DNA from 2 places in the Sphingomonas sp. 66-10 genome. Region 2 is predicted to be linked to the other one. Evidence: riboswitches for the same ligand, from Rfam matches in the RefSeq annotation. Region 2 holds a riboswitch; the other holds the start of a gene.
What was found. A riboswitch is a leader RNA that binds a small molecule or an ion and turns the genes downstream of it on or off. The one in region 2 is predicted to bind cobalamin.

Region 1: it holds a riboswitch for cobalamin, as region 2 does, so the genes downstream of both, BGN95_RS15755 (TonB-dependent receptor plug domain-containing protein) here and BGN95_RS16195 (TonB-dependent receptor plug domain-containing protein) in region 2, are expected to answer to the same signal.

What each region holds. Positions count from the first base shown of each region.
Region 1 covers NZ_MKRR01000133.1:385,831-393,302, forward strand. The annotation lists gene BGN95_RS15735 (DUF411 domain-containing protein) at 1-427, shown strand, start outside; gene BGN95_RS15740 (murein L,D-transpeptidase catalytic domain family protein) at 550-1,188, shown strand; gene BGN95_RS15745 (L,D-transpeptidase family protein) at 1,205-2,170, opposite strand; gene BGN95_RS15750 (TonB-dependent receptor) at 2,413-4,665, shown strand; cobalamin riboswitch at 4,713-4,903, shown strand; gene BGN95_RS15755 (TonB-dependent receptor plug domain-containing protein) at 5,009-6,988, shown strand; partial or broken gene BGN95_RS15760 (hypothetical protein) at 7,021-7,472, shown strand, end outside.
Region 2 covers NZ_MKRR01000133.1:488,856-496,327, forward strand. The annotation lists gene BGN95_RS16185 (TonB-dependent receptor) at 1-2,035, opposite strand, end outside; gene BGN95_RS16190 (MAPEG family protein) at 2,459-2,899, shown strand; cobalamin riboswitch at 3,089-3,290, shown strand; gene BGN95_RS16195 (TonB-dependent receptor plug domain-containing protein) at 3,487-5,511, shown strand; gene BGN95_RS16200 (AraC family transcriptional regulator) at 5,650-6,414, opposite strand; gene BGN95_RS16205 (MFS transporter) at 6,505-7,472, shown strand, end outside.

The DNA of each region.
Region 1 (7,472 bases), 100 kb from region 2:
CGGCGCCGCGCTGACATTGCTTGCCGCCTGCTCGGGCGTGGCGCAGGCGACGACCTATACGATGTACCGCGATCCCGGATGCGGCTGCTGCAAGAAATGGGCGGAGCACATGCGGTCCGCGCTCAAGGCGCAGATCACGGTGGTCGAGACGCGCGACGTCGCCGCCTTCGCGGACCAGCGCGGCGTGCCGGCGGCGCTGCGCTCGTGCCACACGCTGATCGCGGGCGGCTATGTCATCGAAGGCCATGTCCCTGCCGCCGACATCGCGCGGCTGCTCGCGACGAGGCCCAAGGGCGTCACCGGCCTCGCGGTTCCCGGCATGCCGCTGGGCTCGCCGGGGATGGAAGCCGGCGGGGAGAAAGAGCCCTATCAGGTGATCGCTTTCGGGCCGGGCGGGCGGCGGGTGTTCAGCAGCCATAACCGGTGACCGCGGCGGTCTCCGCGCGATAAATAAAGCAATAAACGGGCCAGATTGAATGACCTGGTGGTGAAATCGCCACGCGCCGTCGCTATAAAGGCGGTAGCGGGTATGGGGATTTTGACCGACCGATGAATGTTACCGACCGTGCGGCGCTGACGCGTCGTGGTTTGCTGGGCGCAGGCGGCCTGGTCGCCGCCGCTGCCATTCTGCCTACACATGCAAGCGCGGCGCTGCCGGCCGCGCCACGCACCTCGCCGCGCGTCGTGCGGCCCGAGCTGATGCGCCGCGCGCTCGCCGCCTTGCAACGCCACGGCGCGCGCGTGCAGCGCGATCGGATGGCGATCGTTGATTTCGACGCCGCATCGGCCGAGCCGCGGTTCCATTTCGTCGATCTGGCGAGCGGCGCGAGCATTGCCAAGCTGGTCGCGCACGGCAGCGGATCGGATCCCGCGCATACCGGCTTCCTCCACCGCTTCTCCAACGCCAACGGCTCGAACGCCTCGTCCGAAGGCGCCTTCCTAGCCGCCGATTATTATATCGGCAAGCACGGCCGGTCGCAGCGTTTGATCGGTCTCGATCCCACCAACAGCAACGCGCTCGCCCGCGCGCTCGTCATCCACGGCGCCTGGTATGCCAATGCCGACATGATCCGCACACACGGCATGCTCGGGCGCAGTCAGGGCTGTTTCGCGGTCGGCGAGCGCGAACTCGCCGAGGTGTTCGAACGGCTCGGTCCCGGCCGGATGATCTACGCCGCGAAGGTGTGACGGGCGAGCGCGGCGATTACTTCCCGATCACGAAATCCTTGAGGCTGCTGACATCGGTCAGCGCATCGGGGGTGACGACGACGGTCGCGCCGGGCACCAGCACGCTTTCGATCGCGGCGCGGGTCGCCGCGGTCATGTCGACATCGCCGAGCTGCATATCCTCGTCGAGCGTCTGCCCGGGCAAGGCGATCCGCGTCCAGCGCCGCGCCCCCGCGGAATCGGCGGACTGGAGCGAGTAGAGATAGGGGTGGCTGATCTGCCGGTTCACCCCGACGGTGGCTCGGCCGATGATCCGCCCGCCGCGGATCACGAACAGGGCGCGATCGGTGGTGCTGACGACGATCGACACCGGCCCGGTCGGCGCGCGCGCCGGATCCCAGAAATCGCGCGCACCCGGCGCGCCTGCCCCGCTCTTCGCCGCCGCGGCGATTACGTCGCCCGCCGGGACCACCGCGGGCAATGCGTCGCGCTTGGTCACCACCACCGTCATCCCGAGCGGGGTCGCGCCGTAGAGCATCTGCGCGAATTTCGCCGGCAGGCGGATGCAGCCGTGCGACGCGGCATGCCCCGGCAGCGCGCCGGCATGAAGCGCGATCCCGTCCCATGTCAGCCGCTGCATGAACGGCATCGGCGCGCTATTGTAGAGGTTGGACCGGTGATCCTTCTCCTTCTGGAGCACGGTGAAGATCCCGGTCGGCGTCTCATGCCCCTTCTTGCCCGACGAGACGGTGGTGATCGCGATCGGCAGGCCGTTGCGATAGACCACCGCGCGCTGCGTCTCGAGGTTGACGACCATCAGGATCGGCCCCGCCGGCGCGGTCTGCGGCGCCCACATATATTCGCCCGCCTTGAGCGCCTTGGCCGATCGCAGTACCGAGGCATTGTCGAGCGTCGCGCGCCCGGTGACGGTGACCGTGGCGGGTTCGGGGGCGGAAACCTGCGGCGCGAGCACGGCGGCGGCGAGCAAAGCGAACATCGACATGCCGGCGCCTTAGCGCGGATGAAGGGCGGTTTGAATCGCGGAAATTTCGCCGCTCCGGCCGATTGCCCGCGCGTGCGGACACATGTTGCGCATAAACAACGCATGAAGTGGATATAGATACGTATAAATAGGCAAATGCGTTATATTTGCTTGATCGAGCAACGAATCGCGCTAGGGGCAGCGCAATCCACGCGGGCCGCGAGCCGCCGCCCGTGCCATATCGCTCTACGGGGAGGAAAGTCGTGAAACAGGGTCTGGCCGGAACATCGCGTCTCGCGTTCGTCATCACCGCCGCCGCGCTCGCGCAACCCGCGCTGGCGCAAACCGCCGCTGCGCCCGAAGCCGTGCCGGCCGCCCCGGCCGACAATAATGCGATCGGCGATGTCGTCGTCACCGCGACGCGGATGGGCGCCACCGCGCTGCAATCCACCCCGATCGCAGTCAATGCGGTGACCGGCGCGCAGATCGCCGATCGCGGCATCCGTGATGCGCAGGACCTCAAGGCCTATGTCCCCAGCCTGCAGGTGTCGGACCTCAACGGCTATGCGCAATTGTTCATCCGCGGGGTCGGATCGAACACGGTCTATATCGGCTCGGACCCGAGCACGACGATCAACCTAGACGGCGTCTACCTCGCCCGCCCGCTGGGCTATTTCAACGAATTCCTCGACGTCGAGCGGGTCGAGGTGCTGCGCGGGCCGCAGGGCACGCTCTATGGCCGCAATTCGGTCGGCGGCACGGTCAATATCATCTCGCGCACCCCGTCGGACACGTTCGAGGGGCAGGTCCAGGCACTCTACGGCACGTACAACCGCTATGGCGTGCAGGGCTATGTTTCCGGCCCGCTGACCGAAAGCGGCGTCCGCGCCAGCCTGGCGTTCGACGTCTCGGGGCACGACGCCTATCGCAAGAACGTCTCGACCGGCGGCGATGTCGAGGACAATCGCTCGTTCGGCGTGCGCGGTCAGGTGCTGATCCCGCTGGGCGGCCACGATACGTGGACCTTGCGCGCGGATTATTCGCGCCAGGCCGGCGCGCTCGGCGGCGCGATCAAGCTGCTGCGCCCGGACGGCAATGCGCTCGACGATTCGATCCTCGGCGATTTCTCCAAGGTGTCGATGAACGACCCCAACCGCACCGTGCTGAAGAATTACGGCTTCGCCAGCGATGCCTCGTTCCAGCTCGCGCCGGGGCTCACTCTGCGCTCGCTGACCAGCTATCGCGGGATCGACGGCTCGATCGTCGCCGATGCCGACGCGAGCTCGATGGCGATCCTCGCCGATTACGTCACTCCGATCAGCCAGCAGCAGTTCAGCCAGGAATTCACGCTCAACGGCAAGAGCCGCGCGCTCGATTACGTGCTCGGCGCTTATTATTTCCAGGAGGTCGATCGCGAGCCGCAGGTCGTGCCGATCCTCGCCGCGGGGATTTCGCATGTCCAGCAATCGCGGCTCTTCGCGCGCGCCGCGGCGGTGTTCGGGCAGGTCGAATATCACGTCAATGAAATGGTCTCGCTGGTCGCCGGGCTGCGCTACACCGCCGAGCGCAAACATTATCAGCTCGACGATTATTTCACCGCCTCGACCTCGACCAACCCGGCGATCGTCCGCGCCGCGCCGGTGCTGTCGGGCGTGCCCGGTCTCCCCGATCCGTTCACGGTCGACACGGTGCGCCGCGATCATGCGCTGACCCCGAAATTCGGCATCAACATCCGCCCGGCGAGCAACGCGCTCGTCTATCTGTCGGCGACGCGCGGGTTCAAGAGCGGCGGGTTCGATTATGGCGCGAACAACGCGGTCGACGCCGCCGCCGGCTATGGCCCGGAGAAATTGTGGTCGTATGAAATCGGCCTCAAGAGCGACTGGTTCAACCGCCGGCTGCGCGTCAACCTCGACGCTTTCTATTATGATTACGCCGACCTGCAGGTCGAGAATTGCGTCCGCATCGGCAATTCGTTCGGCGCGCGGACGCAGAATGCCGGCACCGCGCATGTGAAGGGGGTCGAGCTCGAACTGCAGGGCCGCCCGGTCGCCGGGCTCGAGCTGTTCGGCAATGTCGCCTATCTCGACGCGCGTTATGCGCGTTACGATGCGGCCTATGTCACCGCGTTCGGCACGTTCGACGCCGCGGGCAAAAGGCTCAACAACGCGCCGCGCTGGTCGGCGACCTTCGGCGGCACCTATACGCAGGATCTCGGCAATGCCGGATCGGCGTTCGTCGGGGTCGACGCGCATGTCCAGTCGACGGTCTATTTCACCCCCGCCAACGACGGGGTGAACGGCGTGACCGGCTATCCCGAGCAGCAGCGCGGCTATGGCGTGCTCGGCGCGCGGATCGGGTGGAACAGCGCGGACAAATTGTGGAAGTTCACCGTATCGGGCAGCAACCTCACCGATCGGCAATATGTCACCGGCACCGCGGGCTATACCGCCGCGATCGCCGGCCGCCCCGGCCGCCCGCGCGAGGTGATCGCGCAGATCAGCCGGAAATTCTGAGCCTAAACGGCGCCGCGATGTGGATTGACGCGGCGCAGCATTTGCCTATGACCGATCACGCGACAGGTTCCCCTTGACCGGGGATTGAAAGGGAACGGGGTTCGAAACCCCGGCTGCCCCTGCAACTGTGAGCGGCGAGCCACCGTGCCACATGCCATTGGGATCGACATCCTGAGAAGGCGGCACGGAGCGGCATTGACCCGCAAGCCAGGAGACCTGCCCGTCGCGGTCGTCCTTCGACCGGCCAGGGTGCGCCGGACGGACGGGGGTCAAACCCGCGAGACGACAAGCAACCAGCCCCGGTGCGCATCGCGCGCCGGCGCATGTCGTCATGTGGGAGACTATGAAGCTTCTCTATCCAATCGCGGGCGTCGCGCTGATCGCGCCCAGCCCCCTTTTCGCCCAATCCGCCAACCAGCCGCCGGTATCGGCGCCGGCGCCCGACGCCGCCGCCACGCCCGATGCCGACGGCACCGTCGTCGTCACCGCGATGCGCGCGCCCGTCGCGATCGATCGCGTCGCGGCGTCGGTCACCGTGCTCGACAAGAATGCGATCGACCGCGCCGGCGACATGTCGGTTTCCGATCTGCTGCTGCGCACCCCCGGGGTCACTATGTCGCGCAACGGCGGTTATGGCACCGCGACCAGCCTGCGCATCCGCGGTGCAGAGAGCGATCAGACGGTGGTGGTGATCGACGGGGTCAAGCTCAACGATCCGTCGGCGACCGGCGGCGGCTATAATTTCGCCAATCTGCTGACCGGCGACGCCGGGCGGATCGAGGTGCTGCGCGGGCCGCAGTCGATCTTGTGGGGCAGCCAGGCGATCGGCGGGGTGGTCAATGTCGTGACCCCGCTGCCCGAAAAGCGGCTCGAGGGCAGTTTCGATATCGAGGCGGGCAGCCGCGATACCGTCAGCGCGCGCGCGGCGATCGGCGGCAATGACGGGCCGCTCGCATGGCGCGTCGGCGGGCAGGCCTTCACCACCCGCGGCATCTCCGCGATCGCCCCCGATTTCGGCGGGCGGGAACTCGACGGCTATACCAACCGCTCGATCGCCGGGCGTGCAGTGCTGACGATCACGCCCAACGTCAGCGCCGAACTGCGCGGCTATTATGCCAACGGCCGCGCCGGGATCGACGGATTCAGCGGCGACACCCCCGAATATACGCTCAACCGCGAATTCGTCGGCTATGCCGGCCTCAATGTCGCGCTGCTCGACGGGCGGTTCCGCAACCGGTTCGCTTATGGCTACACCAACACCGATCGCGACAACTACAATCCGGCGCGTGCGCGGACGCTGACCTTCGACGCGGCAGGGCGCAACGAACGGCTCGAATATCAGGGCAGTTTCGCGATCGCGCGCGGGGTCGACGCGGTGTTCGGCGCGGAGAATGAGGTGAGCCGCTTCCGCAGCGTCTCGCCCGCCGCCAGCCTGTCGGTGCCGATCCCCGCGCCCGCACGCGGCCGGGCGGAGATCACCAGCTTCTACGGCCAGCTCAACGCCGCGGTGATCGCCGGGCTGACGCTGACCGCGGGGGTGCGCAACGACGATCACAGCCGCTACGGCGGCAAGACCCTGTTCGCCGGCGGCGGCGCCTGGGCGTTGCCCACCGGCACCGTGTTCCGCGCGAGCTATTCGGAAGGCTTCAAGGCGCCGACGCTCTACCAGCTCTTCTCCGAATATGGGAACCAGGCGCTGCGCCCCGAACGCGCGAACGGATGGGAAGCGGGGGTCGAACAGCGTTTCCTCGACGGGCATGTCGCGCTCGGCGCGACCTATTTCGAGCGGCGCTCGAACGACCTCATCATCTACAACGGCTGCTCGACCGGCGCGATCGACTCGATGTGCCTCGTCCCCGGCAGCACCACCCAGCGCCGCTTCGGCTATTACAAGAACGTCTCGCGCGCCTTCGCCAACGGCATCGAGGCGGCCGGGCATGTCGCGCTCGGCAAGCGGCTGACGATCGACGGCAATTACAGCTGGACCGCATCGGAGGATCGCTCGCCGGGCGTCGCCACGTTCGGCCGGCAATTGCCGCGCCGCCCGCGCCACGCGTGGAACGCCAGCGCCGATTACAGCTTCCCAGGCGGTCCGTCGTTCGGCGCGGCGGTGCGCTGGTCGGGCGATACGTTCGACAGCGCGACGAGCAATGTCGTGCTCGCTTCTTATACGTTGGTCGACCTGCGCGCCGAGCTGCCCGTCACCCCGGGGCTGCGGCTGTTCGTGCGCGGCGAAAACGTGTTCGACGAGAAATATGAGACCGTCTATCGCTACGGCACCCTCGGCCGCAGCATCTATGCCGGCTTCCGGGGGCGCTTCTGATGCGTGCGCCGTTCATGAAAGGAGCAACGACGATGACCCGATCCGATGCGCGCGTCTCCACGCTGTGGATCATGCTGCTGACGCTGGCGAGCGCGCTCACCACCCTGGCGCTCGCCTGCGCGACGCCGTTCACCGCGCTCGCCGCGCTGGCGGCGACGCAGTTGCGCGCGCGCGACGGCATCGTGCTGATGATCGCGAGCTGGGCATTGAGCCAGGCGACCGGTTTCTGCCTGCTCGGCTATCCGCGCGACGCATCGACCTTGCTATGGGGCGCGACGCTGGGGCTGGCGGCGATCGCCGCGGTCGTCGGTGCGCGCGTCGCCGCCGATCGCGTCGCGCCGGGCCGCGTGCTGCTGCGCATCGCGGTCGCCTATCTCGGCGCGACGATCGGGTTCAAGATCGTCCAGCTCCTCGGCGCGGTCGGGCTCGGCGGGGTGGATATCGCGCTGTCGCCGGCGATCAACGCGCGGCTGTTCGCGCGCAA
Region 2 (7,472 bases):
TGAGGCTCAACCCGCCATAGCCGGTGTCATATCGGATCGAGGCGTCGGTGACATTATACCCGCCGAAGTCGTTGCGCGGATCGCGGCTGGGCCCCTTGAAGGTGCGCGACAGATAGAATTGCGATTGCACCCGCGCCGAAACGCGCCCGCGGTCATAGCTCGCGGCGAGATTGAGGCGATCGGGCGAGATGTTGGTGCCGTCGAGATCGGTATCGACCTTCCCGTCGGGCATCTTGTCGCTGTCGTAGCGCCCCTTGAGATGCGCATAGCCGACCTGGACCCGCGCGCCCTCGATCGGCAGCGCCACCCCGAGATTGATCTCCAGCCCCTGGATCTCGGTGCGCAGCCGCTGGACGTCGAAGATCCCGCCGGGATTGGCGATCAGCAATTGCCCCTTGTCGCTCGACGACCAGAAATAGGCGATGCTGGCGTCGAGCGGCCCGCGCTTCAGCTCGACGCCGATTTCGCGGTTGTTCGAAACGATCGGGCTGATGTCGAGATAATTGTCGAGATCGACGCCCGGACGATTGATCGCGCGGGTGATGCGGCCGACATCGGGGACGGTGAAGCCCTCCGCATAGCTCGCATAGAGCCGGAATCCCGCGCTGGGTTCGACGATCACCCCGCCGTTGAACAACGCATCCTGAAACGACGGCTTGCCCCCCGACACGAAGGTCCGGCCGGCGCTGGCGAGCGTGGTATAATCGTCGATGCGGATCTGATCGTTTTCCCAGCGCACCCCGCCGGCGAGGCGGAGTTTTCGGTCGAACAAGGCGAGATTGAGCTGGCCGAACGGCGCGAAGCTGCGAAAGTCGGTCGGCGGCACCCAGACGCGGTTGGTCATGATGAGCCGCTGTTCGGTCTTGTCCCACAGCGCGTCGAAGCCGAGCGTCGCGGTGAGCGCCTCGAAGCCGGGAATCGCGCGTTCGTAGCTGATCTTCGCGCCGATCTTGCGCGAACGGTTCTGCGATTGATCAAGCAACGTGCCGATCGGCGCGAGCTGCGCGTCCTGAAACGTCGCGATCGGGTTGATCTCGGCGCCGAAGGTGTCGCGGGTCCGGTTCCAGAAGATCTGGCTGACGAAATTGCCGCCCCACAGATGGGGATCGGTCAGCGAGAGCGCGACGCTGTCGGTCTGGCTGGTCGCGGCCTCTCCCGGCGGGGTGCCGCGCACCGCGCTGGTCGGCACGCCGGTGAGGCGATCGCCCGCGACGGCGACATATCGGCCCGCGCCGCGCAGGCGGAAGTGGCTCACGATCAGGTCGAGCCGCGCGGTATCGCCCAGCGCATAGCCGAAGCGGCCGAACAACGAGAGCGTGCGCGAATCCTGCGTTTCGCCCTGTGTCAGATTGAGGCCGACCCGCCGGCCGGCGCCGTCGTAGAATGTGCCGCGCTTCTCATAAGCCGCGCCCAGCGTGGCGTCGAACCGGCCCGTCTTGTACTGGATCAGCCCGGCGGCCTTGCCGCCGAGACCGTCGCCGCTGAAATCATTGTCGGCCGATCCCTGCAGCAGCATCCGGCCGCCGATCCCTTCCGTCGTCGGCGCGCCGACGGTGACCTGATTGACGATGCCCCCGGTGCCGCCGATCCCCTGGAGCGCGTTCGAGCCGTAGATGAGCTCGACGCGATCGACGAAGAAGCCGTCGATGGTGAAGCCGTCGCGGCTCCCGTCGCGCAGCGGGGTGGATTGCGGGATGCCGTTGATCGCGAACAAGGGCGAGCGGCCGCGCAGGGTTTCGCCCGCGCCCGAAAGTTTCTGCCGGGTCGGCGAGAAGGAGGGGGTGAGCGTCGCCACCGCATCGGTGACCGAGCCCGAGATGGCGATCTGCTGGTCGAGCGACTTCTTGTCGATGACATCGATCGTCAGCGGCAGGGCGCTGGGCGGGAGCGCACTGCGCGCCGCGGTGACCACGATATCGCTGCCGGACGCACGCTGGCTTCCTGCGGCGTCGTCATCCGCCGCGAACGCCGGGACGGCCGGCGCCGCAAGAGCCGTCGCGCCGATCGCGAGACGCAGCAGGTAATTCGCGTGCATAGATTCCCCCCGGGTTGCGAGGAGGTTCCTAGAAATCATTTCTGGCTAATGCAACGCACTCGCAAGAATATTATTCGGTAGAGCCGGAGCGGCGAGAAGAGAATTTACACGCCGCGTGGCGGACCGGAGCGGAATCCGCGCCTTATGCCTACTCCAGAGGAGCGCCGCCCGCTCCCCGGCAATCGCATTTGGTATGATCCTTCGTCACCCCGGCCCGGTGCCGGGTCCACTCCGCCTCCTGCCTTATGGCAAGAGCGTCTTGTCCAGCCGATGCCTCCCGGCGGTCCCCGGTATAAGGCCGGGGTGACGCAGAGGCGAAACCGCATATGCAAAGGCTCTTTGCGACGCGCCTCCTACACGAACCCGCGGATGACACCTGCGAGAAAGCGCAATAGGCTCCGGGCGTTACACCGGCGGAGGGGTATGGCGCAGGAACTTATCTTCTGGCCGATGATCGTGATGGCGCTGCTCACCTTCGTCCCGCTGGCGATGATGCCGGTCAAGCGAATCCGGTCTGCGGTTCGCGGCGACACCACGCCCGACGATTATAGGTTCGGCGAATCCGCGCGGGTCCCCACCGACGTCGCGCTTCCCAATCGCAACTATATGAACACGCTCGAAGTGCCGCTGCTGTTTCACGTCCTGCTGATCGCTCTCTACGCGACCCACAGGGTCGATATCGCCTTCGTATCGCTGGCCTGGGCTTATGTCTTATTGCGGAGCCTCCACAGCTTTATCCATCTGACCTACAACAGGGTAACGCACCGCGTGGTGCCGTTCGCCGCCAGCAACTTCGTGCTGATCACGATGTGGCTGCTATTCGCGCTCAGTCTTTTCCGCTTCGGTCACCAGGGCATCGGTTGATCGGCAGGCCCAGCCAGAGTTGCCACATCACAAGACGCTCGCGACCTCCGCTACCGCGACAGCCCAATGCCACGGCGATCTGGGGCCGGATCGTCAGCCAGGAATTCGCGAGCGCGCCGCCCAAATCTTGAGGATTTGCGCGGCGCCGACTTTGCGATAAGGGCGCCTACGCCGGCCGGGCCTGCCCGGCGGGCGAAGATCGCGCCGGTTCCCCGCAAGGGGATTCAAAGGGAACGGGGTTCGATACCCCGGCTGCCCCTGCAACTGTGAGCGGCGAGCGAGATCCACCAGCGCGGGGCGCGTCGCCCCGCGCGGCCACTGGGCGACCGGGAAGGCGTGGATCGAGCGACGACCCGCGAGCCAGGAGACCTGCCGGCGCGGGTCGCTCAATGCTTCGGTCCAGGGGTCGGCCGCGGCACGGGGGTTCTTCCGTCGAGCGACGCGCAGCCGCGCGGCCCGGGGCCGCACGCGGCGCGAGCTGGCCGGGGCACCCGCGTTCGCCCCTGCCCGCCTGCGCCGCGCGTCCGACCGGACAGCCCCGCCCACGCCGAACGAACCGACGCGACGTGGAATGAATGATGACCAGAATGTTTGTTTCCCTGCTTGCGCTTGTCGCCGCCACCCCGGCGCTTGCGCTGAGCGACCAGCCCCCTGCCCCCGCCGATTCCGCCGAAGTCGCGGCAGCGCGCGCCGGCGACGTCGTCGTCACCGCCTCGCGCTCGGGCGATGCGATCCCGACCGATCTGATCGGTTCCTCGGTGACCGTGCTCGACAGCGACGCGCTCGCGCAGCGCCAGACGCGGATGGTTTCCGATATCCTGCGCGACGCGCCGGGCGTGGCGGTCAGCCGCTCGGGGGCGATCGGCGGGACGACGCAGGTGCGCATCCGCGGGTCGGAGAGCAACCACGTCCTCGTCTTCGTCGACGGGATCAAGGCGAGCGATCCTTATTACAGCGAGTTCGACTTCGCCGGGCTCGTCGCCGACGAGAATGCACGGATCGAGGTGCTGCGCGGCCAGCAGAGCGCGCTCTACGGATCGGATGCGATCGGCGGGGTGATCAGCTACGCCACGCTCACCGGCCGCGAAGCGCCGGGCATCACCGCGCGCGCCGAGGGCGGGTCGCAAGGCAGTTTCGCCGCCGCGGCGCGCGCCGGCGGGGTCGCCGGGGACAATGTGGATTACGCTGTGTCCGCCGCCTATCTCACCACCAAGGGCTATCCGGCGGCGCCCGGCGGATCGCGCGATCTCGGCGCCGACAATCTCGGGGTGTCGTTCAAGACCAACTGGACCCCCTCGCCCGTGTTCAAGCTCACCGCGGTCGGGCGTTACAATTACACCCGCGCCGATACCGACGATCAGGCGATCGCGCCCAATTCGCCGGTGGTGCTGGGCTATCCGGTGATCACGCTCGTCGACACCCCGGGGAGCTATTACAAGAACAACACCTATTACGGCCTCGTCAGCGCCGAGCTCAATCTGTTCGACGGCGCGTGGAGCAACATGCTGTCGGGGCAGATCACCGATGCCGCGCGCGACGGCTATACCAGCGCGGGCTACAGCTATGGCGATCGCGGCCGGCGCTATCGCGCGGCGTTCAACAGCACCGTCCGCTTCGGCAGCGAACATGTCCGCAACCGCTTCACTTATGCGGTCGATTTCGAGCGCGAACAGGCGCGGGTGATCGATCCCTCGGGCTATGCCTTCACCGGCACCAACCGGTCGGACACCACCGGCTTCGTCGCCGAATATGAGCTGACCGTCGACCAGCGGCTGTCGCTCGGCGCCTCCGCCCGGATCGACCAATATTCGCGCTTCAAGGGCGCGGAGACCTATCGCGCGACCGCAAGCTATCTGCTGCCGACTGGCACCCGGCTCCACGCCGCTTACGGCACGGGGATCAAGGCGCCGACGCTGACCGAATTGTTCGGCTATTCCACCGGCCAATATATCGGCAACCCCAACCTGCAGCCTGAACGGTCGAAGGGGTGGGAAGCCGGGGTCGAACAGATTTTCGCCGGCGGCAACGCCAAGATCGGCGCGACCTATTTCGACAATCGCTTCGAGGACGAGATCCAGACGGTCTATGTCTTCGCCAACGGCCAATATGTCACCTCGAGCGCCAACAGCGCCACCGCCACGTCGCAGAAGGGCGTCGAACTCTACGCCAATATCAAGCTGAAGGACTGGCGCGTCGACGCGGCCTATACCTATCTCGATGCGCCGCAATCGGTGCTGGCGGTGGCGCGCCCGGCGCCCGCCGACGGCAGCTATCAGGCGCCGGTGCCGGTGATCACCCAGGCGGTGCGGCGGCCCAAGAACAGCGCCAGTCTCAATGTGAGCTATGTGCCCGACGCGCTGCCGCTCAGCGTCACCGCGACGCTTCGCTACAATGGCGCGATGCGCGACTATGCGTTCAGCAGCAGCTATCAGACGCTGCTCGTCGACCTGCACGATTATGTGCTGGTCAACTTGAACGCGAGCTATGACCTGACCAAGCGCGTGCAGATCTTCGGCCGGGTCGAGAATCTGCTCAACCGGAAATATCAGGAGGTCTTCACCTATCGCGCGCCGGGCACCACCGCTTACGGCGGGGTGCGGATCAAGCTGTAGCGGAGGACGTCGACTTGTCCGGTCTCCTCTCCCCGTTCGCCCTGAGCCTGTCGAAGCCCTGCACTTCTTCTTCTTCAGCGGAAAGAAGTGCAGCCCTTCGACAAGCTCAGGGCGAACGGTTGGTTATGATATGAAGTCCTAATTCCGGTAGCGGCTCGGCGGAACGCCCAGCACGCGCCGGAACATCGTCGAGAAGCTCGCCGGCCCGTCATAGCCGAGATCGAGCGCGATCGCGGTGACCGGCTCCCCCGCCGCGAGCCGCGGCAGCGCGACCGAGAGACACGCCTGCCGCCGCCATTCGGCGAAGCTCATCCCCGTCTCGCGGCGGAACAGGCGGGTGAAGCGACGGCGGTTCATCGCCAGCGCATCGGCCCATTGGTCGATCGTCGCCGTCGCGCGCGGGCGCTCGAGAAAGGCGTGGCACCGCCCGGCGAGCGCGGCGTGCCGCGGGAACGGCACCGCGAGCGGGATCACCGGCGCGCGATCGATCTCGGTCGCCAGCAGGCGCATCACCAGCGCATCGCGCCCGGTCTCGTCATATTCGGCCGGAATCTCGGCCGCGGCGACGAGCAATTGCCGCAACAACGGCGAGACCGAGACGACGCGGCAATACCGCCCCAGCGTCGGGCACGCCGCCGGCTCGACCAGCACGCTGCGCGTCGTGACCGCGCCGACCATCCGCACGGCATGTGGCGTCCCTGCGGGAATCCACACCCCGCGCTCGGGCGGCGCCACCCAGGCACCCTCCAGGGTGCTCACCGCCACCACCCCGCGCGCCGCATAAAGGAATTGCCCGCGCCGGTGGCTGTGCTCGGCCAGTTCGAACGACGCCGGATAGTCACCGCCGATGCCGACCACGGGGCGCGGGACATGCTCGTAATCGTTGGCGTGGCGATGTGTCACTTTGTCCCACTCGCGAAATTGATTGACCCATATATGGATGCGGGACGCCGCGCGAGGGTCTAAATCGCCTCGCGGGTTCAAGGATCGACGATGCGCGACACGATGACGGCCGGCAGCAAGAGCGATGCGGCAGCGAATGGCACGGTGTTCGGCGTGATCGCCGCGATCAGCTTCTGCCACCTGCTCAACGACATGATGCAGTCGCTGCTGCCGGCGATCTATCCGGGCTTGAAGACCGATCTGGGGCTCAGCTTCGGCCAGATCGGGCTGGTGACGCTCGCCTATCAGCTCACCGCCTCGATCCTCCAGCCGCTCGTCGGGCTCTATGCCGACAAACGGCCGACCCCGCTCGCGCTGCCCGGCGGCACGCTCTTTTCGCTTGCCGGGCTTTCGGTGCTGTCGATCGCGCACAATTATCCGCTGGTGCTGGTCGGCGCGTCGCTGCTCGGGGTCGGCTCCTCGGTCTTCCACCCCGAATCTTCGCGCGTCGCGCGGATGGCGGCGGGCGCGCGGCACGGGCTTGCGCAATCCCTGTTCCAGGTCGGCGGCAATGCCGGGCAGGCGCTCGGCCCGCTCGCCGCCGCGATCGTCGTGGTGCGCTGGGGGCAATCGAGCCTCGCCTTCTTCGCGCTGCTCGCCCTGCTGTCGGGCACGGTGTTGTGGAATGTCGCGACCTGGTATCGCCACCACGGGCTCGAACGGCTTCACGCCGGGCGCAAGGCGGCGACCGCGATCCCGCTGCCGCGCGGCCACGCGACGCGGGGGATCCTGATCCTGCTCGCGCTGATCTTCTCCAAATATGTCTATCTCGCCAGCCTGACGAGCTATTACACTTTCTATCTGATCCACCGTTTCGGCGCGTCGGTGCAGAATGCGCAATTGCATCTGTTCGCCTTCCTCGCTGCGGTGGCGGTCGGCACCGTGCTCGGCGGGCCGCTCGGCGACCGTTTCGGGCGCAAATATATCATCTGGTTCTCGATCCTCGGCGCGCTGCCCTTCACCTTGCTGCTGCCGCATGTCGGGCTGGTCTGGACCGGGCCGCTGACGATCGTGATCGG